Regions from separate parts of the Chryseobacterium sp. BGA-UO-ETr-SB22 genome, predicted to be linked through region 2. Evidence: riboswitches for the same ligand, from Rfam matches in the RefSeq annotation. Region 2 holds a riboswitch; each other region holds the start of a gene.
What was found. A riboswitch is a leader RNA that binds a small molecule or an ion and turns the genes downstream of it on or off. The one in region 2 is predicted to bind cobalamin.
Positions count from the first base shown of each region.

Region 1: linked by a shared signal. The riboswitch ahead of metE (5-methyltetrahydropteroyltriglutamate--homocysteine S-methyltransferase) and the one ahead of AC57AW_RS20180 (TonB-dependent receptor plug domain-containing protein) in region 2 are both predicted to bind cobalamin.
Region 3: linked by a shared signal. The riboswitch ahead of AC57AW_RS04435 (TonB-dependent receptor plug domain-containing protein) and the one ahead of AC57AW_RS20180 (TonB-dependent receptor plug domain-containing protein) in region 2 are both predicted to bind cobalamin.
Region 4: linked by a shared signal. The riboswitch ahead of AC57AW_RS11745 (hypothetical protein) and the one ahead of AC57AW_RS20180 (TonB-dependent receptor plug domain-containing protein) in region 2 are both predicted to bind cobalamin.

Region 1 covers NZ_JCAQOV010000005.1:995,825-1,001,513, forward strand. Annotated here, with positions in the region: gene AC57AW_RS11775 (enoyl-CoA hydratase/isomerase family protein) at 1-691, shown strand, start outside; gene mmsB (3-hydroxyisobutyrate dehydrogenase) at 731-1,615, shown strand; gene AC57AW_RS11785 (enoyl-CoA hydratase/isomerase family protein) at 1,618-2,400, shown strand; gene AC57AW_RS11790 (Lrp/AsnC family transcriptional regulator) at 2,484-2,945, opposite strand; cobalamin riboswitch at 3,140-3,324, shown strand; gene metE (5-methyltetrahydropteroyltriglutamate--homocysteine S-methyltransferase) at 3,501-5,689, shown strand, end outside.
Region 2 covers NZ_JCAQOV010000005.1:2,833,046-2,838,734, forward strand. Annotated here, with positions in the region: gene AC57AW_RS20175 (YncE family protein) at 1-832, opposite strand, end outside; gene AC57AW_RS20180 (TonB-dependent receptor plug domain-containing protein) at 853-2,679, opposite strand; cobalamin riboswitch at 2,712-2,888, opposite strand; gene pafA (alkaline phosphatase PafA) at 3,016-4,662, opposite strand; gene AC57AW_RS20190 (hypothetical protein) at 4,766-5,551, shown strand; gene AC57AW_RS20195 (VOC family protein) at 5,571-5,689, shown strand, end outside.
Region 3 covers NZ_JCAQOV010000004.1:141,331-147,019, forward strand. Annotated here, with positions in the region: gene AC57AW_RS04425 (cell surface protein) at 1-706, opposite strand, end outside; gene AC57AW_RS04430 (YncE family protein) at 721-1,854, opposite strand; gene AC57AW_RS04435 (TonB-dependent receptor plug domain-containing protein) at 1,851-3,884, opposite strand; cobalamin riboswitch at 3,994-4,178, opposite strand; gene AC57AW_RS04440 (transporter) at 4,270-5,217, opposite strand; gene AC57AW_RS04445 (cytochrome-c peroxidase) at 5,230-5,689, opposite strand, start outside.
Region 4 covers NZ_JCAQOV010000005.1:986,385-992,073, forward strand. Annotated here, with positions in the region: gene AC57AW_RS11735 (transposase) at 1-279, opposite strand, end outside; gene AC57AW_RS11740 (hypothetical protein) at 721-1,263, shown strand; cobalamin riboswitch at 1,755-1,945, shown strand; gene AC57AW_RS11745 (hypothetical protein) at 2,179-2,412, shown strand; gene prpB (methylisocitrate lyase) at 2,399-3,295, shown strand; gene prpC (bifunctional 2-methylcitrate synthase/citrate synthase) at 3,298-4,452, shown strand; gene AC57AW_RS11760 (bifunctional 2-methylcitrate dehydratase/aconitate hydratase) at 4,527-5,689, shown strand, end outside.

The sequences.
Region 1 (5,689 bases), 1.8 Mb from region 2:
AAGTAAGCTGGCAATGCCTGAAGTTACAATTGGCCTATACCCTGATGTAGGAGGAACCTGGTTTTTGAATAAAATGCCTTCCGCTTATGGCGTTTATTTAGGATTAACAGGCGCAAGATTGGATGGTGCAGATTGTAAATTCTTAGGACTGGCAGATTATTATATAGAATTCTCTTCAAAAGAAACTATTCTGAATGCCCTTCTGCAGGCAGATTGGAACGGAGCATCTCATAAAACTGTTTCCAATATCCTGGAAAATATTTCAAAAGAGGTCATTATTCCTCAGTCTCAGGCAGCATTACATGAGCCTTTTATCAGACAGTTTGAAGGTGTAGATTCTCTGGAGGATTTCAGAAAAATATTAATCAGCCATAATGATAAAGATGAATGGATCAATAACGGTATAAAAAGCTTTGAATCCGGATCTCCAAGTTCGGCACATATTATTTTCAGACAACTGAAACAAGGTAAAGATTTAAGTCTTGAGGAGGTTTTTCAATCTGAACTGAATCTATCCTGTCAATGCTGCATTCACCCTGATTTCGCAGAAGGAGTGAGAGCATTATTAGTAGACAAAGATATGTCTCCGAAATGGCATCCTGCAACATGGGAAGATATTACAGAAGAATGGATCGATTCCTATTTTAAAGAACTGAAAATTGAAAATGAAAAATTGAGAATAGAGATTTAAGTATTACGCTTTGAACGCTCAACTTTAAACTTAAAAATTATGTCAAATATAGCATTCATAGGATTAGGAAATATGGGCGGACCTATGGCCGTCAACCTGATCAAAAAAGGTCATAACGTGGTGGGCTTTGACCTTTCGGAAGAAGCGTTGAAAATATTGGTATCAGAGGGAGGCCAGGCTGCCGAATCTGCTGTAGCAGCTTCTAAGAACGCAGATGTGGTGATCTCAATGCTGCCTTCAGGAAAACACGTTGCTGAACTCTATTCAGAAGAGTTTATAAGCAGCCTGAAACCAAATACATTATTGATTGACAGCAGTACCATTGATGCGGTTACGGCCCGTACAGTGGCTGAACTAGCTGTTTCAAAAGGCTGCAAAATGATAGATGCCCCTGTTTCCGGGGGAACTTCTGGTGCTCAGGCGGGTACACTCACCTTTATTGTAGGCGGTAAACAGGAAGACTACGAAAAAGCCAGGCCGATACTGAAGTGTATGGGGCAGAATATATTTCATGCCGGAGAATCCGGGGCAGGACAGGTTGCCAAGATCTGTAATAATATGCTGCTGGCCATTCATATGATCGGAACTTCAGAAGCCATCAATCTGGGGGTGAAACATGGTCTTAATCCTCAGATTTTAAGTGAGATTATGCAGAAGAGCTCCGGGAAAAACTGGTCGCTGGACGTGTATAACCCTTATCCGGGAGTGATGGAAAATGCTCCGGCTTCCCGTAATTATTCCGGTGGTTTTGCTGTAGATCTGATGACAAAAGATCTTGGGCTGGCCGCAAAAGCAGGTCTGGAAACCAAAACATCCACACCTCTGGGCAATACCGCATTGAATTTATACAGAATGTGGAGCGAATCCGGAAACGGAAAAACAGACTTTTCAAGCATTATTCAATTTCTAAACAGAGACCTTTAAAAATGACTTTTGAAACATTACTATATCAACAGAACGGACATATTGGAACATTAACAATTAACCGTCCGCAGGCTTTAAATTCATTGAATGAACAGGTTTTACAGGAACTGAAATCATTTGCTGACCAGATAAAATCAGATCGAAATATCAGGGTATTAATTATTACCGGTTCCGGAGAAAAAGCTTTTGTTGCAGGGGCTGATATTAAAGCAATGCAGCAGATGACTCCCGCAGAAGCAGAGGCATTTTCAATTGCTGCACAGACCGCTTTTAACGCTATTGAAGAACTTTCTTTTGCGGTGATAGCCGCTGTAAATGGCTTTGCGTTGGGAGGAGGCTGTGAACTTGCATTATCATGTGATATTATTCTGGCCAGTGGGAAAGCAAAATTTGGTCTCCCTGAGGTGACATTGGGATTATTGCCTTGTTTTGGCGGAACCCAGCGTTTGCCAAGAGCTATTGGATTATACAAAGCAAGAGAAATGGTTTTCTCCGGAGAATTTTATTCCGCGGAAGCCTGTAAAGATTTTGGTTTTGTCAACCATGTTTTCGCTCCCGAAGAATTACTGAACGAAGCCCAAAAACTGGCAGAAAAAATTGCTGCAAGAGGTCCTGTAGCTGTGGCAAAAGCGAAACAGTCTTTAAATACAGGATTTGAACTTCATATCACAGACGGATTGAAACAGGAAGCCGTTTTATTCGGAGAATTGTTCACAACAGAAGATCACAATGAAGGCATCGGAGCATTCATAGAAAAAAGAAATCCAGACTTTAAAGGAAACTAATGGATTGGAAGATAGAGAATTGAAAATAATATGGTTTAACTTAAGCATCATCTTCCATTTTCAATTCTCTGTTTTTCCATTACTTAAATGGTCAGCCCATGATTGTTTTTCACCTCAGCCATGACAAATGTACTGTGGGTACTCCCGATAGAATCTACAGATCCCAGTTTGTTAAATACAAAATCCTGATAATGTTTCATATCCAGTACCTGAACTTTCAGAAGAAAATCAAAATCTCCGGAAATATTATAGCATTCAGCTACTTCTTCAATTTCTAAAATTTCTTTTACAAAATCATACCCTACAGATCTGTCGTGAATTTTCAGCTTGATCTGGCAGAAAACTGTAAACCCACGGTTGAGCTTTTCAGCATCAAGAACAGCTGCATATCTTTTCACAAATCCTTCCTGTTCCAATCTTTTTACCCTTTCAAAAACCGGCGAAGTAGAAAGATTCACTTCCTTTGCAAGCTCTTTAACGGTCAGTTTTGCATTTTTCTGGAGCAGCCTCAGCAGCTGTACATCCTTATCATCGAGTTGTTCCACAGAATATTATTCTTTTAGATTATAAAAACAGTCAAATGTAAAGAATTATATGCTTTTATTGGTGTTTTTAAAAGCTTATTTTGCTTAATTAATTGGGTTTGATTGTGTTTTTGTTCTGTATTAGTAATTTTACACAAAATTAAAAACTTTTACTGATGACCATGTTATGAGTAAAAGTACAGTTCTTTAGAGATACTTCATCAAACAGGAAAGGTTTTACTTAACGTAGATTAATAGGGAATCGTGTGAGAATCACGAGCTGTCGCGCAACTGTAAGTAACATACAAAGGTTTCTGTCCTTGGATATCCACTGTCAAAAGCGGGAAGGATGACGGAAACTGTTACAAGTCAGGAGACCTGCCTTTACTGAATTGACAATGCTTTCGCGGTCTGAAGCTTTTGGGTCATACAGATGATATATCGAATGAATACATTTTCTCTGTAAGGGAAATTGTGTTGTTGGTTATATCATGAGCCATGAAATTTTTTATCCGTTAAAACATTACGAAGCATTTTAAAAAGACTTGATATTAAGTTTAATTAAAAAGTTTAAAAATGCAAACTCACATTCTGGGCTATCCGCGTATTGGTAGCAAAAGAGAACTCAAAAAAGCCTGCGAGCAATATTGGTCAGGTAAAATCCTTTTGGAAGAACTTCTGAATACAGGCAGAACGATCTGTAACCAAAACTGGAACATTCAGAAAGAAGCAGGAATAGACCTTATTCCGTGCAATGACTTTTCATACTATGATCAGGTATTGGATATGAGCCTTGTGGTAGGAGCAATTCCTACACGTTATCATGAAGTAGTGCTTAAAAAGAACAACTCTGAGCTGGATCTTTACTTCGCCATGGCAAGAGGATACCAGAAAGATGGACTGGATATCACTGCGATGGAAATGACAAAATGGTTTGATACCAATTATCACTATATCGTTCCCGAGTTTTATAAAAATCAGCAGTTTAAACTGAGTTCAGATAAAATTTTCAATGAATTTGCAGGAGCAAAACAGGCAGGAATCAATGCAAAACCGGTAATCATCGGGCTGGTTTCTTATCTGTTATTAGGAAAAGAAAAAGAAGAAGGATTTGATAAACTGGATCTGACTGCCAATCTTCTTCCGGTATACACAGAGATTTTAACCAAACTTCAGGAGCAGGGCGCAGAATGGATTCAGTTTGATGAACCTTTCTTAGCATTGGATTTAACGGAGAAAGCAAAAGATACCTATCATTTTGTTTACGCTGAAATAAGAAAACGCTTCCCGAAACTGAAATTGATTGTGGCTACTTATTTTGAAGGATTAAATGATAACGGATCACTTGCTGTATCACTTCCCGTGAATGTATTGCATGTAGATCTGGTAAGAAATCCTGAGCAATTAGATGAAATCCTTAAAAGTATTCCTGAAAGCTTAAGCCTTTCATTAGGAGTAGTTGACGGAAGAAATATCTGGAAAAATGATTATGAAAAATCTTTGTCTTTCATCAGAAAAGCAGTTGAGAAATTGGTGTCTGAAAGGGTTTTAATTGCTCCTTCCTCTTCATTACTTCATTCACCATGTGATCTGGATTTTGAAACCACTCTTAATCCGGAAATTAAAAATTGGCTGGCTTTTGCTAAACAGAAAGTGGTAGAAGTGGTAACGCTTAAAGAACTGGCATCCGGAACAGAAAATGAAAAGATTCTTGCCTCTTTTGAAGAAAATAAAAAAGCAATTGCAAGCAGAAGAACATCTTCGCTTATCCATAATGATGAGGTGAAGCAAAGAGCGAATGCTGTTACTGAAAAAGATGCACAAAGGATCAATACCTTCAAAATCCGTAAAGAAGAACAGCAGAAAGTACTGCAGCTTCCTTTATTTCCAACAACAACCATCGGATCATTCCCACAGACTACGGAGGTAAGAAGCTGGAGAGCAAAATTCAAGAAAGGAGAGCTTACGGCAGAGCAGTATGATACTTTATTGAAAGAAGAAACCCAGAGAACCATCAACTGGCAGGAAGAAATAGGGATAGATGTATTGGTTCACGGGGAATTTGAGCGTAACGATATGGTGGAATATTTCGGAGAACAGCTGGAAGGTTTTGTATTTACGAAAAATGGCTGGGTACAAAGCTACGGAAGCCGTTGTGTAAAGCCTCCTGTGATCTTTGGTGATGTTTCCCGCCCCACGCCGATGACGGTATATTGGTCTCAATATGCTCAGTCCCAGACTGAAAAATGGGTAAAAGGAATGCTGACAGGTCCCGTTACCATTTTACAATGGTCTTTTGTACGTGATGATCAGCCTCGTTCAGAAACATGTAAACAGATTGCTCTGGCCATCCGTGATGAGGTTGTAGATCTTGAAAAAGCGGGAATCAGAATTATTCAGATTGATGAGCCCGCGATAAGAGAAGGACTTCCATTACGAAAAACCGACTGGCAGAATTACCTGAAATGGGCTGTAGAAGCTTTCAGAATCTCTGCAAGCGGAGTAGAAGATGCCACTCAGATTCATACCCACATGTGTTATTCGGAATTCAATGATATTATTGAAAACATTGCTGATATGGATGCTGATGTGATTACCATAGAATGTTCCCGTTCTCAGATGGAGCTGCTGAATGCTTTTGCAGACTTCAGATATCCAAACGAAATTGGTCCCGGAGTATACGACATTCACTCACCAAGAGTTCCGTCAAAAGAAGAAATGATTGAATTATTGAGAAAAGCACAAAACGTAATTCCTGCCAATCA
Region 2 (5,689 bases):
CTAAACTTGTTGTATATACTTTATCTGCAGAACTGAAGTAGATTTTATCGTTATCAATCTGAAGGTTGGTAGCGTTTGGAATTCCTGTCAGTGTTACTACCGGAGTCATTGCTCCAGTGCTTGAAATCTTATAGACATAAGAATCTGCAGCTGTTGAAGAAATTGTGTAAACATTAGATTTGTATGAAATAGTACTGTTAATTTTACCATTTGGAACTGTCATTTCAGTCTTACTGTCATTGGAAGTATTGATATAAGTAATCATATTTCCGAATCCTGATGTTGCATTCTGTACAAAAACATTTCCACCAGCTTCTACTGTTTTATCAGCCCCGCCTGTCATAGTGATTTTGCTTACAAATGAATAGTCAGAAGCTTTATATTTCGTTACGCTTGTTGCATTCGTAGAGAAATTCAGGTTGGCAACATAGATAAAGTTATTTGCAAAAGTAATCCCTCTTGGGTTATCAATCTGATCTGTAATTACTGCTAATTTTTTGAATGTATAACGGTCTACTACAACAATTTTGTTTGAGTTATTGATTACAAGATAAGCCTTATTTCCGTTAAGACCAATCGTCTGAAGAACGTCACCCAAAATTTCTTTATTGTTGTTATAACCATATACGTCATCCTGTTTCATACTCAAATCTCTTGTCAGGAAGGTTACTTTAGCTCCCTGGCTGTTGAAGTTACCTTCATTAGAGATAAAATATCCATTCTGGTAAGTGATCGGAGAGATTTCAAACTCAGCAGAATCACTTGTACATGAAGACATGTTAAATAATAACACTACTGCAAATAGTACAGTTAAAAGTTTAGTTATTTTCATAATTTATTCAATTTTAATTTTTAAAAATTTATTGCTGCGTATACACTATAGTTTCTTTTCGGTAAAGGATAAAAAGAAACCGTTTTATAATAGGTATTTGTTAGATTATTCACTTTAAACCCTAAGGTATATTTTTTCGCTAAAGTTGCTGAAACACCCATATTCAAAAGAAAATAAGGATCAATAGCTTCTGATCTCTTTTCATCACTTGTGGTATAGGTAACACCATTCAGTAATCCCTGTGCAAAAAACTTAAAGAAACCATATTCATAATCTATATTGGCAGATCCTCTGTGCATAGGAACATAAGGTCTCTGCAGCTGCGTTTCTTTATCTATAGATCTTGCATAATAATACCCTGCATTCGCTCTGAATTTATGATTTCCCAATTGTTTACTAAAAGACAGCTGAGATTCTAATCCGTAAGATTCAACTTTATTGACATTGAATGCCTGCCAGTATCCTTTAGCCGTTGGAAGCCATGCAATAAGATCTGTGATGTTCATATAATACGGAGACAAGGCAAGTCTGAAATCTCCCACTTTGAACTCATTGGTCATATCTACCTGAGTAGAGGTTTCCGGTCTCAGGTCTTTATTTCCTCCCGGCTCATAATAAATATCATTAAATGACGGATATCTGAAGTTTTTTGACACGTTAACGCTTACATCATACCATTTTGCAACACTCCATTTTCCGGAGAATGAATACATAATTGGTGACTTCACATCTTCCACAAAATCTTTCTTGAATCCACCTTCAAAACGCAGATCTTTTGTTGCAAAATATCTCAACAATCCGGAAACAGAACCAACATTTCTGCTGACACTGGATATTCCGCTCGCATATCCTTCCCCTTTATTGATCTGAAATTCTCCGATAAGATTAAAATTCCACTTAGAATTCAGGAAGTAATTGAAATCATTTTTAAAGATGTAATTTTTCCCTGTTCCGCCACTGGATTTAGGCAGGTTTAAAGAACCAAAATACTGAAAATTCTCTTCTGTATAGGCTGCTCTAAGGGAGTTGCTAAACTTCGCTTTGTTCCAGTCCCAGGAAAGAAGGCTTCTTACACTTTGAGTCTTATATTTTGTTTTTGTTCCCGTTTCTTCATATACAGGATAATGTTGTGAAGAATCGAAAAACTGGCTCTGCCACGAAATTTTATGATCGTTGTTTATCTTATAAGATGCACCTGCATTGAATGTCGTATTGTAGTAATTCCCGTTTCTGTTGAGATAGTTTAGATCACTTACCTCATAATTATTTTCGCTTACAGAATAATTTCCGGAAGCTTTAAAACTGAACTTATCATTGCTGTAAGAACCTTTTACAAAATTATTATAGGTATTGAAAGAAGCAACTTCAGAAAATACAGAACCATGAAAGCCTTTATTAAAATCAAGGGTGTTATTCAGGTGAATACTTCCCCCGATAGCTCCACTTCCGTAGACTACGCTTCCTCCGCCGGCTTTTATACCGATTTGGTCATATCCGAACAAAGCAATATTATTGATATCTCCCTGTCCTAAAAAACTGGAGTTGATATTTATCCCATTCCATACAAAGGCAGTCTGCTGGGCAGTAGTACCCCGGAAAGATGGCGAAGAAACAGCCCCACGGCCATTTTCTTTGATAAATACCTGTGACTGAAATCTCAGAAGTTCTGAAAGATTACTGGAGTTTTTCTCGGCCTCTTCTGCCGAAATTATTTTTACGGGATGAAAAAGTTTCACCCTATTCATCTGGTTATCGAAGACATAAATAGTGTCGATGGTTTTCTCTTGTCCAAAAAGAAAACAGCCATAAGATGAAAAAAGCAGTACTAAAGATCTTTTTATATCCATACTTTTTTACTTTTCCTCCGAAAGCAATATGTTTTTTTATTATAATTCCGGCAGGTCTCCTGACTTTCGCATTCTGCTCCTTCCCGTTTTAGACAGTGGTTGTTTACAGAAACTTTTATTGCGATTTACAGTTGCGGGGACAGTCCGGGAGTTACACCCGATTCCCTTTTCATTCCAAAATACTGGAAACCAAAATTTTTGCAAAGATAGGTTTTTATATGTATTTGCCAAAAAGTGAGAATAGTGTGTAGCGGATTGAAAATTTGAAGCAATAACTCACAAAAAAAGCTGCTTTCGGTTGAAAGCAGCCATGTATCATAGAATAATCGTATACAATTATTTACCAATAACTTCCGTAATTGGGTTTCCTACATTTCCACTTGGGAACTGAATTTTCAGTAGAGAAGATACGGTAGGTGCAATATCGGTCATGTGATAAGCCTTGTTGCTTTCTCCCTGCTTAACTCCCCAACCCATAAAGATCAATGGGATATGCGAGTCATAAGAATTCCAAACGCTATGAGTAGTTCCTGTTTTAGAATATGGAGGAAGCATAGAATCATGAGAAATTAACTGGATATCTCCACTTCTCTGTCTGTTGATTCCGTTGATAATTCTTTGTTTGATAGGCTCCGGAATGCTTGCTTCCTGAACTTTATCTACAGAAACTGCATATAAAACTGTAGGATCTTTCTCCAGTTCTTTTACAGCGAAGTTTCTTACATCATCCAATTCAAGTTTACTGTCTGCCAAAACTTTTCTGTCAAAATAAATCTGATAGTTATCAATCGCATTGATCAGTTTATCAGCTCCGAATTTATCCTTTAGTTTTTGGTTCAGATTCTTTTCTGCATCTTCACCGAAGAAACCTGTCGGGATTTTATGCTCTTTAAGGAATCCTACAGAATGCGCTCCACCATGGTCAGCAGAAAGAAAAACTGTATACTCTCCTTTTCCTACTTTAGAATCCAAATAATTGAAGAATTCTGCTAAATCCTGATCTAATCTGATATACACATCTTCTACCTCAATAGAATTGGGTCCGAATTTATGACCTGCATAATCAGTAGATGCAAGGTTGATGGCCAGGAAGTCTGTAATATTATCTCCACCCAGTTTTTCACCTTCTACAGAAGCTTCTGCCAACTTCAATGTTAGCGTATTCCCGAAAGGTGTATAACGGATGTTGTCTTTTTTAGTCTGATAATCCTTTGCTAAGTTGCTGTAAGGAAAAGTAGGCGTTTTTGCACTTCCCAGCAGTCCTTCCCAAGAAGAATTGTCCGGTGCACTTTCCGTATATTGATTGATTGGAAGTAAAGTATTCCAGCCGTTGGCTACTAATTTTTCAGGAAGATTCTGAGCGTTGAATGATTTTACCCATTGTGGAAGATCATTCATATACCAGGTACTGGTAATGAAATTTCCTGTGCTGTCATCAAACCAGAATGCTCCGTTTGGAGTATGTCCTGCAGGAAGAATAGAAGCACGGTCTTTCAAAGAAACACCCACTACTTTCCCCTGAAAGTTGGTTGCTAATCTCAATTCGTCAGTTACTGTAGTAGACCAAAGATTTTTTGGAGAGTGACTTCCTGTTTTTACATTGGTTGTTCCTACTGGCTGAACGCTCTCATCAGCTGTACAGTACACTCCTTTTCCTGTTTCCTTATCTGTCCAGTCATTTCCAGCAATTCCGTGAATAGCCGGTACTGAACCTGTATAGATACATGTATGTCCCAACGCGGTAATGGTAGGAACGTATGGAATGTGTACATTATTCAAAGAATATCCTGTATTCAAAAGTCTTTTGAAACCGTCATTCCCATATTTACCATAAAAACGGTATAAATAATCCCAACGCATCTGATCTACAACCAAACCTACGACTAGTTTTGGTCTTTCCAGTTGGGTATTTTTATTCTTCTGTGCATTGATTGTAACTACGGACAAAAAAGTAGCTGCCGCAATTGAAATGTTCCTAAGCATCCAAGTAAATTTTTATTGACAACAAATTTAAGGGTTTTGAAAGTTTTGGAGTGTGAAATTTTATTTAAATTTGATTATTGCACAATTCATCAATCAATCTGCTATGATTCTAGGCGTATACTGGTATTTCAAATTTCCGGATCATTTATATAACTTTCAGTTTTTCAATTTTTTCCCGGGATATGGTGGACATGCTGATAATCCTGCAGAACTGGCGGCAAAAGTTCAGGTGAAAAATACAGACGATTTTATCGGAAAGCTGGAAGAACTGAAAGGACGTTTCAAAGAAACCTATTTACATTTGGATATCGATGGAAATAATTTGATCATCAATATCGGAGATTATCAGCTCTTTGATTTTCATTTTCAGCTGGCAGAAGAAATAGAAGAACTATTGATTCGTGAAAATGCTGTATTATTAGATTCCAGTATCCCTTTTACCATTCAATCCAGCAAAAGTTATGCTCCGGAAAGAGAAGAATTCAAAAGTATAGAACATCGGTTTATTCAAATAGTTGGCTCGGATTTCAAGAAAAACAATGCTGAAAATTACGCTGTAAGAATTGATTGTAATCTGCCTTTACAATTTAAACAAAGTCTTATTGATGATTTAGCATCAATATGCAAAGAAGAAAATCTCAATGTATTTTATTATAATGATTTTGATTTTAAAGATCATTGCAACCTGATGCTCTTTTTCAGCAATGGCAGACAGAACAAAGAAGCTGTTCAAAAAGTTGACATCAATTCATTTGGGAGTAAAGTGCGCCAGCTTACCCAGAAATACCCTCTTCATTTCGGTCACTTCGGAAGTTTCAAAGAATATCCTTTACAGGGTCCTCACGCAGAACTCATAGTGGATGAAGAATATATTTTAAATAAAAAATAAAACCATTTAATTCAATCATATGATCAAATTCAAATATGTCATTTTGTATGTAGAAGATGTAGAGCAATCTATGAATTTTTATAAAAACACCTTTGATACCGAAATAAAATTTATCACTCCTGAAAAGGATTATGGAGA
Region 3 (5,689 bases), on a different contig from region 2:
ATTCACTGCCTGCAATTTCGTACCACTCATCATTATCAGGTTTTCCGTTTTTGTTTCTGTCGTAGGCCACCATAATAATTCCCGGTTCACAAGATCCTGAACGCTGATCACTGGCATCATTTCCAAAGAATGCATTTCCAAGCACTTTAAAATCTCTTCCATTCAGGTTCGGAACAGTATGGTCAAAACCAAAAACCACATATCCACCATATCCTCCCAGACTGATCATACTGGAATTGCCTCCCACCAACGACTCGTTTGCTTTTTGAAGCATATTTGCTGCGGTATTTCCGGGTAAATATTCAGGAATTTCATTCATAAACTGTCCTACGGCAGGACGGAATTCCAATACTTTGGCGATATATTTACTGTAGGGCGTTTTTTCTTTGGTAACGATGATTTTAGAATGATATACCTGCTCGTTCCCTTTATTATTAATTTTTAAAGTCAGAGGATAAGCATCCGCCGTTGGGCGGATAAATTCAAGTTCTGAATTTTGAGAGATAATAGAATCATTGATACTCCATGTTACGGATCCTGACGCATTGGTTGGGATACTCAAAACCTTAAAACGCTCAATGGAATAAGAATCATCAAGACCATTAAAGGTAAACTCATCTTCATCATCATGTTTACAGGCTATCACACCTACCAGGAAACATGATAATACTCCGATTTTCAAATAAGTAAAGGTATTTCGTTTCATTTCTTAAAGTTTGATTATTTGTATAAAAAAGCGAAGTGAGCCGGGATATTTCCGCCCTCCGTTTTCCATTTAAAATGTCCGTTTTTATCAAAGCAATACACAAATCCCAGGGAAACATAATTCCTTGCATCTGTAATATAGATATCTTCTGTAATGGGGTTTACTGTAATTCCGTAAGGTGTTTTAATTGCTGCTTCATATTGTTGGTCAAAAATTCTGTTGGCAATGATCTGTTCTGTTTTTACGTCAATGATCCCAAAGCTTTTTTTGTAACTGTGGGTGTTGTAATTGAATTCGTTTCCATAGAAGTAAAGCTTATCGTTCACAATTGTCATTTCGCTCACTGCGAGATGAAAGTCTTTTTTGACAGCACCTGTTGCTGCATCTAATAAATATAAACTGGAAGCAACTTCATAATAATTCCCTCTTGAACTTACATACAGATCACCGTAATTGTCTTTTTTAATGTGATGAAGATTGATCGCTACATCCAGTTTTTTGATCTCTGTAAAGCTGTTCAAATCTATTACGGAAACGGTCTTGTCATAATTGGGAGCACGGTATCCTCCGGAATTGGCAACGAAAAGCTGGTTTCCAACGATTTCCATTTCTTCTGGCTGATATCCTACCGTTACTTCACGATTGATAGAAAGGGAGGTGGTATCAATTTCCACTACTTTTCCCTTGGGTGCTTTAGGGTTAATATCTACCGGACCTGCATAGCTGCTGGCATACGCTTTCCCATCTTTGAAGGCTAAATATCTGCAGTTTTGCAACGGAATAGAAGTAATTCGTTTGGCTGTTTTGGCATCCAGAACTTCAATTTTGTTGGAAACATTGACCACGATATAGAGTTTGCTTCCATAGACTTTGATATCATTTCCTACGTCTCCCAGTTCTTTTACCACGTTGGGGTTAATTTCCGCATAGATGTTCCGGTAGTAGGTTCCTTTGGTATAATCAAAAAAATCCAGTGTACATTTGTTGCTTCCCATATTCCCTTCGTTCAGCATATAAAAGCCTTTTATAGCTGTATTTTCTGAGGGAAGTCCTTCCACCACTTCCTGGCGGACAATGACATCATCTGTACGGCATGAAGTAAGAAAAGCTAATACAAGAAACAGAAAATAAAAGTTTAGTTTTCTCATAAGGTGAAGTTTAGAATAAGTTTAAAGTTTCTTCCCGGCATTGGATAGTTGATCACCACATCATAATATTGGTTGAAGATATTATTCATCTCAAGGCTTACTTTAAATTGATGATTCGCCCAGTTGATTTTTTTCTGAACAGACAGATCGTGAGTGTACCAAGGCTGTACATAATTGTATTGAATATTATCCTGGTTCACATCGTAGCGTTTTCCTACATACATCGCACTGTAATTGAAACTCCAGTCTTTGTAATCTGCCATCAGGGTAAATGAACCACTGTGCCATGGCGTATAAGGAATCTGATTTTTGTAGAATGTATCTTCCGGATCTGTCATATCTCTTGCACTTTGATAGGTATAAGAAAGTAATGGCCTCAGTTTTACTTTTCCTAACTGCATTTCTGCCTGAACATTTACATCAGTACCAATGATTTCAACCAATCCAAGATTCATCATCAGCCAACGGAACATACTTCCGTTAGGAGCTGCGACAATTTTATCCTGTACTTTGTTATAATAACCGTCTACTTTAGCATAAAAGGATTTAAAGAAATGGTCATTATAATTCTTCTGGTAAGTAAATCCTACATCATACTGATTGGTAAATTCCGGTTTCAGGTAAGTATTTCCGATATTGGTATAATAAAGGTCATTGAAAGTAGGCAGTCGGAAAATTCTTTTATAGAAAGCTCTGAGGGTAAGCTCAGGAATGATTTCAGGCTGATAGCTCATAAATACAGCAGGTGTCCATTCTCTGCTGTCTCCGGGTCTTTTGTTTTTTCTTACTTCTTCAAACGTAAATGTTCCCAAAAGGCTTCCCAGAATTTTAAACCTGTTCCACTGGTAAGTTGTAGCTAAAGCGACTAATGTTGTATAGCGCGTAGGATAAGAAAAGTTATCCAGGTTGGCATCCAGATTATTGTACTGAAAATCTCCGCTCAGGCTGACATCCCAATTGGGAGTGATAGAATAGACATTGGATGAGGAAAGATAAACCTCTCTTTGGATGTACACATTATCCGTATACATAATAGACTGCGAACGGACTGTATCCATAAAATGGGTATAATCGTAGGCAAATTTTGCTTTCAGCTGTGTTTCAAATTTGGGAAACAATTTTTTTCTCAGGTTGGCCTGTATAAAATAATTCTCATCAGAAAGTCTGGCACCTCTACCTTCAAAGCGGCCGTTCACAATGGGTGCAGGCATTCCACGGTCTGAAATATAACCATAACCTCTGATGTTCCAGCTTCCGTTATTTAAAGTTCCGTTTAAGGAAGTTTCAAAGCGTTTTGCTTTAATATCCGAATCCTGTCTTTTTGCAATGGTATCATAAGCCTGCTGCCCATCAGGATATTTCTTGGCATATCGAAATCTGTAGATTCCATCACTTTGCATAAATTCAGCACTGAAACTGGCAGAAACCCTGTCTGATACTTTCTGCTCTAATCGGAATGACGGATTAAAAAGATCAATGGAGGCACTTTTGGCTCTTATCACAAGGTTGGTTTTCCTTGTTCCTTTAAATACTGGTATTTTAGGCTGTAAATAGATAGATCCCGAAGAGCCGAAATCTTTTGCAGGCTGGAAAATCTCACTTTTCTGACCATTATACAATGATATTTCTTCAAGATCGTCCAATGAATATCTTCCAAGATCAACAAGCCCGTTCTGTGCATTCCCCAGTTGAATTCCGTCATAGAAAACACCCACGTGCTGGCTTCCAAGACTTCGGACGTTAATGGTTTTCAGTCCACCCATACCACCGTAGTCTTTAATCTGAACTCCGGAAAAATACCGAAGAGCATCTGCAACGGAATGACTGTTCAGTCTTTCCAGCTCTTCTCCCTGTAATGTTTGTGCCGGAACGATTTCCTTAAAGTTCTTTTTGTAGAGACTGATCACCTTGATGGATTCTTCCTTCAGCGTATCATTTTTCTTTTTTTGGGAATATAAAAGCTGAGATGCGATCACCAGTATTGTGAAAACAGCTTTATGAATTGTAGAAGTAGTCAGTTTTGCCGCCATTAGCTCATTTAGGATAATGATGACGCTAATGGATGTAAGAAAACAACGACAAAGCACAGCTGTTACTGCACAGAATCATTGATGTCCTAAGCTTTATTCCACGAAAGCGTCAAACGATTATGGTCTGGCAGGTCTTCTGACTTACTCCATTTTTGAAATCCTTCCCATTAAAAAACAGTGGATATATTCTTCAAAAATTTTGGTGTGGAGCTTACAGCAGCGGGTCTGTTCCGGATTTTCACCGGATTCCCTTTTAAGAGCTTTTTAGGGCTCACCAAATTTCGGCAAAGATAAAAAATTATTCCTAACCCCCAATTAAAATCATGATTCAGAAACAATTAAAGCCCCCGAAGGAGCTTTAACAGTATTAAAAAGAGGGTTTATTTTAAATTCCGATATTCAGGAAAATACTGAACCTGGATTTTGCTTCAATGTCTCCTCCTGCCAAGCGGGTGTACATAGGAAGCATGAGTTCACTTCCCAAACTCAGTTTTTTATAAGAAGCTTCAAATCCTAATTTCCCATACAACGCACTTCCTGCAGTATTGGGTAAAGCTTCATCGAACTGTTTATTCTGAGCATAGACTTCTCCCTGAACTCCTGTTTTTACAGAAAATATCGATTTTTCGTTTCCTGCAACCTGATAAAACCCTGTTGCAGCATAGTTCCACTGATTTCCGAAACGGTAGTTTTTCTTATTTTCCGTTTTGATCGTATAGTCTGTATTGACCAATACGGCTACTTTATTTTTCTGAAATTTATAATTCAAAGCAGCCTGATAATCCCAACTTCCGGTTCCAAGCTGAAAACTCGGATTGACACCGGAGATTCCTTTTTCATCAAATTTCCCCAAAGGAATTTTCACGCCCAAACCTCCACTCAGGTGATGGAAATTATCTTTAGAACTCATCAGCTGGTAAATTCCCATCAGGTTCAGATCACCAATTCCATTGATTTTAATATCTCCCTGCATGGTTTTCTTTTCATGGAAATGGAAGGGCAGACTTGCATATACACTCAGCTTTTTAGTTAAGGGAATTTTCCCCCAAATCTGCAGGGTATTGAAATACTGATCCTGTGTAAGGTCTTTTACAAATAGGTTCTCCTTTGCTTTGTAATGCTGTGCAAAGTATTTGATCCCTATAAACTGTGGATTCAATAAAGACTCAAAGCCGGATGATCCGTTTCCTGCAGCACAACCGCAAGCGTCACAATCATCATCAAAATCAAACCTGCTAAAGGTTTCCGGAGAAATATAAGCGCTGTCTCTAATGGTCTTCGCCTGATTCTGGCTAAACAGAATCAAACTTACTATCAATATAATCTTCTTCATGTTTTCTATAAATTATTCTGCAAATTTTGGATTGGATATAAAACTTTTGTCAGACAGTGTTTTCAGGAATGCAATGATCGACTGTTTTTCCTGACTGTTCATGGCAATTCCTATATGACCGTTCTGTTTCAGCTGTGGGTCAAGATTGGCATTATCTTCTACCTGATCTGAATAGAAGTTGAGTACCGCATCTAGGGTGTAAAATCTTCCATCATGCATGTAAGGAGCTGTATATTCTACATTTCTTAAACTCGGAACCCGGAATTTCATCCAATCAACCTGATTTAGGGTCACTCTGTAACGCCCTGCATCCTTGAATTCCGTATTGTAATACATTCCCGTATTCCGGAAACTTTCATCAGTAAACAGTTCACCGCTATGGCAAGAGGCACATTTCTGCCCGAATAATGCCATTCCCTGAGATTCGGTTGAAGTCAATTGTTCCTTTCCCTGTTTGAATCTGTCATATTTT
Region 4 (5,689 bases), 1.8 Mb from region 2:
AGGGAGTGAAGATTGGATAGTTGTATTGCTTGTATTTACATTAGCAGGAGGTGCATAGAGTATAAGATAATGTGAATAAACTCTAAAAAAATCATATTCAAGTAAAATACTGAACCGTAAAATAAGATCGCTTTCTATAGATTTTTGGGATAATATTTGAGTTAATTCTTCATCTGTACATTTCAAAAATTTACAGATTCGTATTTGATCTATTTCAAATTCCTTTATTCTTTGGGTGATGAGGTCGCCCATATGAATATTCTTGATATCGTGAATCATCCTTTAGTATTAAATTTGTGTTTTTCTAAAAATATTTGAAGTGAACTATATCATTTCAAATCGTATGCAAAATTATTAATATTGCATAAATACAGGGGTTATCGTAGCTGTCGATAACTGTCAAAACTTATCGAATTTTGTTATTTGCTGGTTAATTTTGGCTTTTTGGGAAAAGTGGTCTATGAAAATGTGAACTTTTAAATCGGATCATTAAAACCTGATTTTTACAGAATAAATTAAGAATAGTTAGCTTTCATTTGCTATCAGAATCATATGTAAAAGTTGTTGCAATAAAGAATTACACCTATGGAATATTAAAAGAGAAAAGGAAGCTCTGTAAAAATTAAGAAGAAGAGATCATATTATTATTGTTTTGTAGTAACCGGATAGAGTAAATTTTAATACCTTTAACTTTCAAATCATTAAAATTCTAAATAATCCATGAAGACGAAACCATTAACTTTCATCTTAATTATCTTTTTTCAACTGATAAGTATCACAGCATTTTCACAGAAAACAGCTGTTCTAAACTCTCTATTAGATAAAAATTCAGAATTTATTTTTCCACAGACTCCCGATAAGATCTCAAAAGCATTGAACATGAAACCTGTGTTTTATGAAGATGCCAATGAAGAAAAATATGTGAAATGGCCTACAAAAACAGGATTGGAACTGTATTGCAGCCTGGGAAAAAGTAATGCTGTTAATGAGATGTTCTTTACCATTTCAGACAATAAACCCGTAGTGGTAGAAGGGCTTCCATTTGGGCTTATCATGAATAAAAGTTCGCTGCAGGACAGCAAAACGAAGTTCAGTAAGTACAGTGCTAAAACACAGAAGCTAGGTTCTGACAGTGAATTTCCAGGAGGTTCAAAACTGATTTTTAAGAAAGGAAAACATTATGCAACCTTGTTTTTTAACAATAAAAATCTGCTAAAATCTTTAGCACTTACCACAGAACTGGTTGATCCGGCTGCCAATTAATTTCAACAGCTTTCAAATACTATAAAATCCGTCATTTTTTGGCGGATTTTTTTTATCCATTCATTCTAAATAATAAGGAGAAAAAAATCTCTGCTTACAAAGCAACACAGCTGCTTTTAGAAAATGGATTGTAGAATAAAGATTCAAGTTTCTTACTAAAAATGATATAAAAAAGATCATTTAATATGAAAAGATAAACATTCACAATTCTTAAAAAAAACAGTTCAAAAAAACACTTCAATTCCAGGGTGAAAAATGACAACGAGGAAGTTATTTCTTTAAAGTTGTTTCATTTTTTCATTATATATCTTAAGAATTTAGTAACGAAAAACGAACGGAATCATCTAAATTACAATGTCTGTTGAATAAAAAATGTATTTTTAATAATAACAAAATCAGTGGGTTATGGTTAAATAATTATTGTTTGCATAAAATATCTTTCACGTTTTTATAAAATACCTATATTTACCACCAAGGAGTTCTTAACATCTTCTTTATCAACCGAAACTGGTTACACTTAGCTGTGTCTTAAAAGGGAATCGTGTGCAAATCACGAACTGTCGCGCAACTGTAAGTAACATCAAGGTTTTTATCAAAAAAGGTCCACTGTATGCCTCGTTATATGGGAAGGACGATAAAAACTGTTACAAGTCAGGAGACCTGCCTATTTCGAATTGACGATGCTTTCGCGGTATGAAGCTTATAGTCAGGTATGATACGATATGGATAACAGTGGGATCAATATATTTTGTCAGCTCGTGTTATTTTGTGATGCAGGTAAGTAGTGGGGCAGTATGCTCTTTCATTATCGTGTATTCATCGTATTTTCCTTTTCCATATTTTTCTTTTCCACAGGCATTGTGAAGTTTATCAGGAACTTTTTATGAGGATTTAATCAATATAAAAAGTTAAAAAATGTACCCATTCGATTTCGGTTATTCATGCAGGAGCAGCAGACTTGGAAATAAACAGGTTTGCAGGGAGGTAATGGTGCATAATTCCGGATTACAAAAAACGAATAAAACAGTTCTGCTTCCTTTTGATTTCCTTTTTACCACATCATGGAATGGTGGCTATTATTGCGTCTATTCATGGTCTTCTGTAAACAAAATTCAACTAAACAATAAATATTATAATGACTACAAGTGAAAGTTTGAAGTCTCCCGGTATGAAATTTCGGGAGGCCATGCGAAAAGAAAGTCCCCTTCAGATTGTTGGTACCATTAATGCCAATCACGCGCTGCTAGCACAGCAGGCTGGGTTCAATGCAATTTATCTTTCAGGAGGCGGTGTTGCTGCAGGCTCTCTGGGTATTCCGGATTTAGGAATTACTACGCTGGAAGATGTATTGATTGATGTTCAGCGTATCACGAATGTTTGCGATGTACCATTGATGGTAGATGTTGATACCGGATTTGGGCCTTCAGCATTCAATGTGGCAAGAACCGTCAAGTCACTGATTAAAGCCGGAGCTGCTGCTTTGCATATTGAAGATCAGGTAGGTGCAAAACGTTGTGGACACCGCCCGGGAAAGGAAGTTGTAACCAAAGAAGAAATGGTAGACAGGCTGAAAGCTGCTGCAGATGCCCGTACCGATGAGAATTTTGTAATAGGTGCCCGTACCGATGCATTTGCTAATGAAGGATTGGAAAAAACATTGGAAAGAGCAGTTGCTTACAAAGAAGCCGGAGCAGATTTCATCTTTGCAGAAGCCGTTCCTGACTTAAGCTTTTACCAAAAGTTTGTTGAAGCTACAGGAGTTCCCGTACTGGCTAATATTACAGAATTCGGGATGATCAGAATGTACACAGTGGAAGAATTAAAAAATGCAGGCGTAGGACTGGTTCTTTATCCGCTTTCGGCTTTCCGTGCCGCCAATAAAGCGGCTCAAAATGTATACGAACACCTTCGCAAAGACGGAACACAGGTCAATGTATTAGATACCATGCAAACCAGAGAAGAACTCTATCAAAGCATTGGATACTACGACTATGAACAAAAATTAGACAACCTTTTTAAACAAAATAATTGATAATGTCAACGAACAGTGAACCCACATTTAAACCTAAAAAAAGCGTTGCGCTTTCAGGGGTAGCAGCAGGTAATACTGCGCTTTGCAGTGTCGGAAAAAGTGGAAACGATCTCCATTACAGAGGATATGATATTCTGGATCTGGCAGAAAAAACGCAATTTGAAGAAGTAGCCTACCTGTTGATCTATGGCCAGCTGCCTACTGGAGCACAGTTGAAAAACTATAAAGCCAAATTAAAATCTCTGAGAGGACTGCCTCATTCTGTGAGAAATATCCTTAAGAGTATTCCTGCAGCAGCCCACCCAATGGATGTTATGCGTTCTATGGTTTCCGCTGTCGGAAGTATTCAGCCGGAAAAAGACGATCATAATATGGCGGGAGCAAGAGATATTGCAGACAAATTACTCGCATCTTTCAGCTCAGGTCTGTTATATTGGTACCACTATACCCATAATGGAAAAGAAATTGATGTAGAAACCGATGATGATACAATAGGAGGGCATTTTCTTCACCTGTTACACGGAAAGAAACCTTCAGATTCCTGGGTAAAAGCAATGGAAATCTCGTTGAACCTGTATGCAGAACATGAATTTAATGCGTCAACATTCACCAGCCGTGTGATTGCCGGTACAGGATCTGATATTTATTCTGCCATTACAGGAGCCATTGGTGCTTTGAGAGGGCCTAAACATGGTGGAGCTAATGAAGTAGCTTTTGAAATCCAAAGCCGTTATCATTCTCCGGATGAAGCAGAAAGTGACATTCGCCAGCGTATTGCGAACAAAGAAGTGATTATCGGATTTGGACACCCAGTGTATACCATTTCAGACCCAAGAAATGTCGTGATCAAAAAGGTAGCTAAAGAACTTTCCGAGGAAGCAGGAGATATGCTGCTGTATACTATTGCTGAAAAGCTTGAAACTGTAATGTGGGAAGAAAAGAAAATGTTCCCGAATCTGGATTGGTTCTCCGCTGTTTCTTATCACTTGATGGGAGTTCCTACCCTGATGTTTACTCCGTTATTTGTCATTTCAAGAGTTACAGGCTGGAGTGCCCACATTATAGAACAGAGACAGGATGGGAAGATTATCCGCCCAAGTGCCAACTATACAGGACCCGAAAACAAAGAATTTGTGTCCATCAACGACAGGAAATAATGGAAATATCAATAGTTCATTTTCAATTTTCCGCTCTTAACTTTTAATTAATTAAAATTTTTCAACAATAAAAAATGAGTTCACACATCTCAAACGAAAGACCACAACCCGATCAGGTATTAACAGACATTGCAGACTATGTCTTAAACTACGAAATTAAAAATGACTTAGCATGGAAGACCGCTCATTACTGTCTTCTGGATACGATTGGCTGTGGTCTGGAAGCATTGACTTACCCCGCATGTACAAAACTTTTAGGACCTGTGGTAAAGGGTACGGTGGTTCCTAACGGAGCAAAAGTACCGGGTACCCAATTTCAGCTGGACCCGATTCAGGCAGCTTTCAATATCGGAGCGATTATTCGTTGGCTGGATTTCAATGATACATGGCTGGCGGCAGAATGGGGACATCCTTCTGATAACCTTGGAGGAATTTTAGCGACTGCAGACTGGCTATCCAGAACCAATATTGCAGAAGGAAAAGCACCTTTAAAAATGAAGCAGGTACTGGAAGCAATGATCATGGCTCATGAAATTCAGGGTGTAATGGCATTGGAAAACTCTTTCAACAAAGTAGGGCTTGACCACGTTTTATTGGTAAAGCTGGCTTCCACAGCAGTAGTAGGAAAGCTGATCGGGTTAAACCGTGATGAAATTATCAATGCCGTGTCACTGGCTTTTGTGGACGGACAGTCTTTAAGAACATACCGCCACGCTCCCAATACAGGTTCCCGTAAATCATGGGCTGCAGGAGATGCTACATCAAGAGCTGTACGTCTTGCCCTGATTGCAAAAACAGGAGAAATGGGCTATCCATCTGTATTGACGGCAAAAACATGGGGATTCTATGATGTTTCTTTCAAAGGAAATGAATTCAAATTCCAGAGAGAATACAGTTCTTACGTAATGGAAAATGTACTCTTTAAAATTTCCTTCCCTGCAGAATTTCACTCGCAGACTGCAGTAGAAGCTGCAATGACATTACACACAACTTTAAGAGGCCTTGGGAAAACAACAGATGATATCAAAAAAATTACCATCCGTACTCACGAAGCAGCGATTAGAATTATCGATAAAAAAGGACCGTTAAATAATCCTGCTGACCGCGACCACTGCATCCAATATATGGTGGCCGTACCATTGATTCACGGAAGATTGACAGCTGCTGATTATGAAGATAACATCGCTTCCGACCCAAGAATTGATGTACTTCGTGATAAAATTGAATGTGTGGAAGA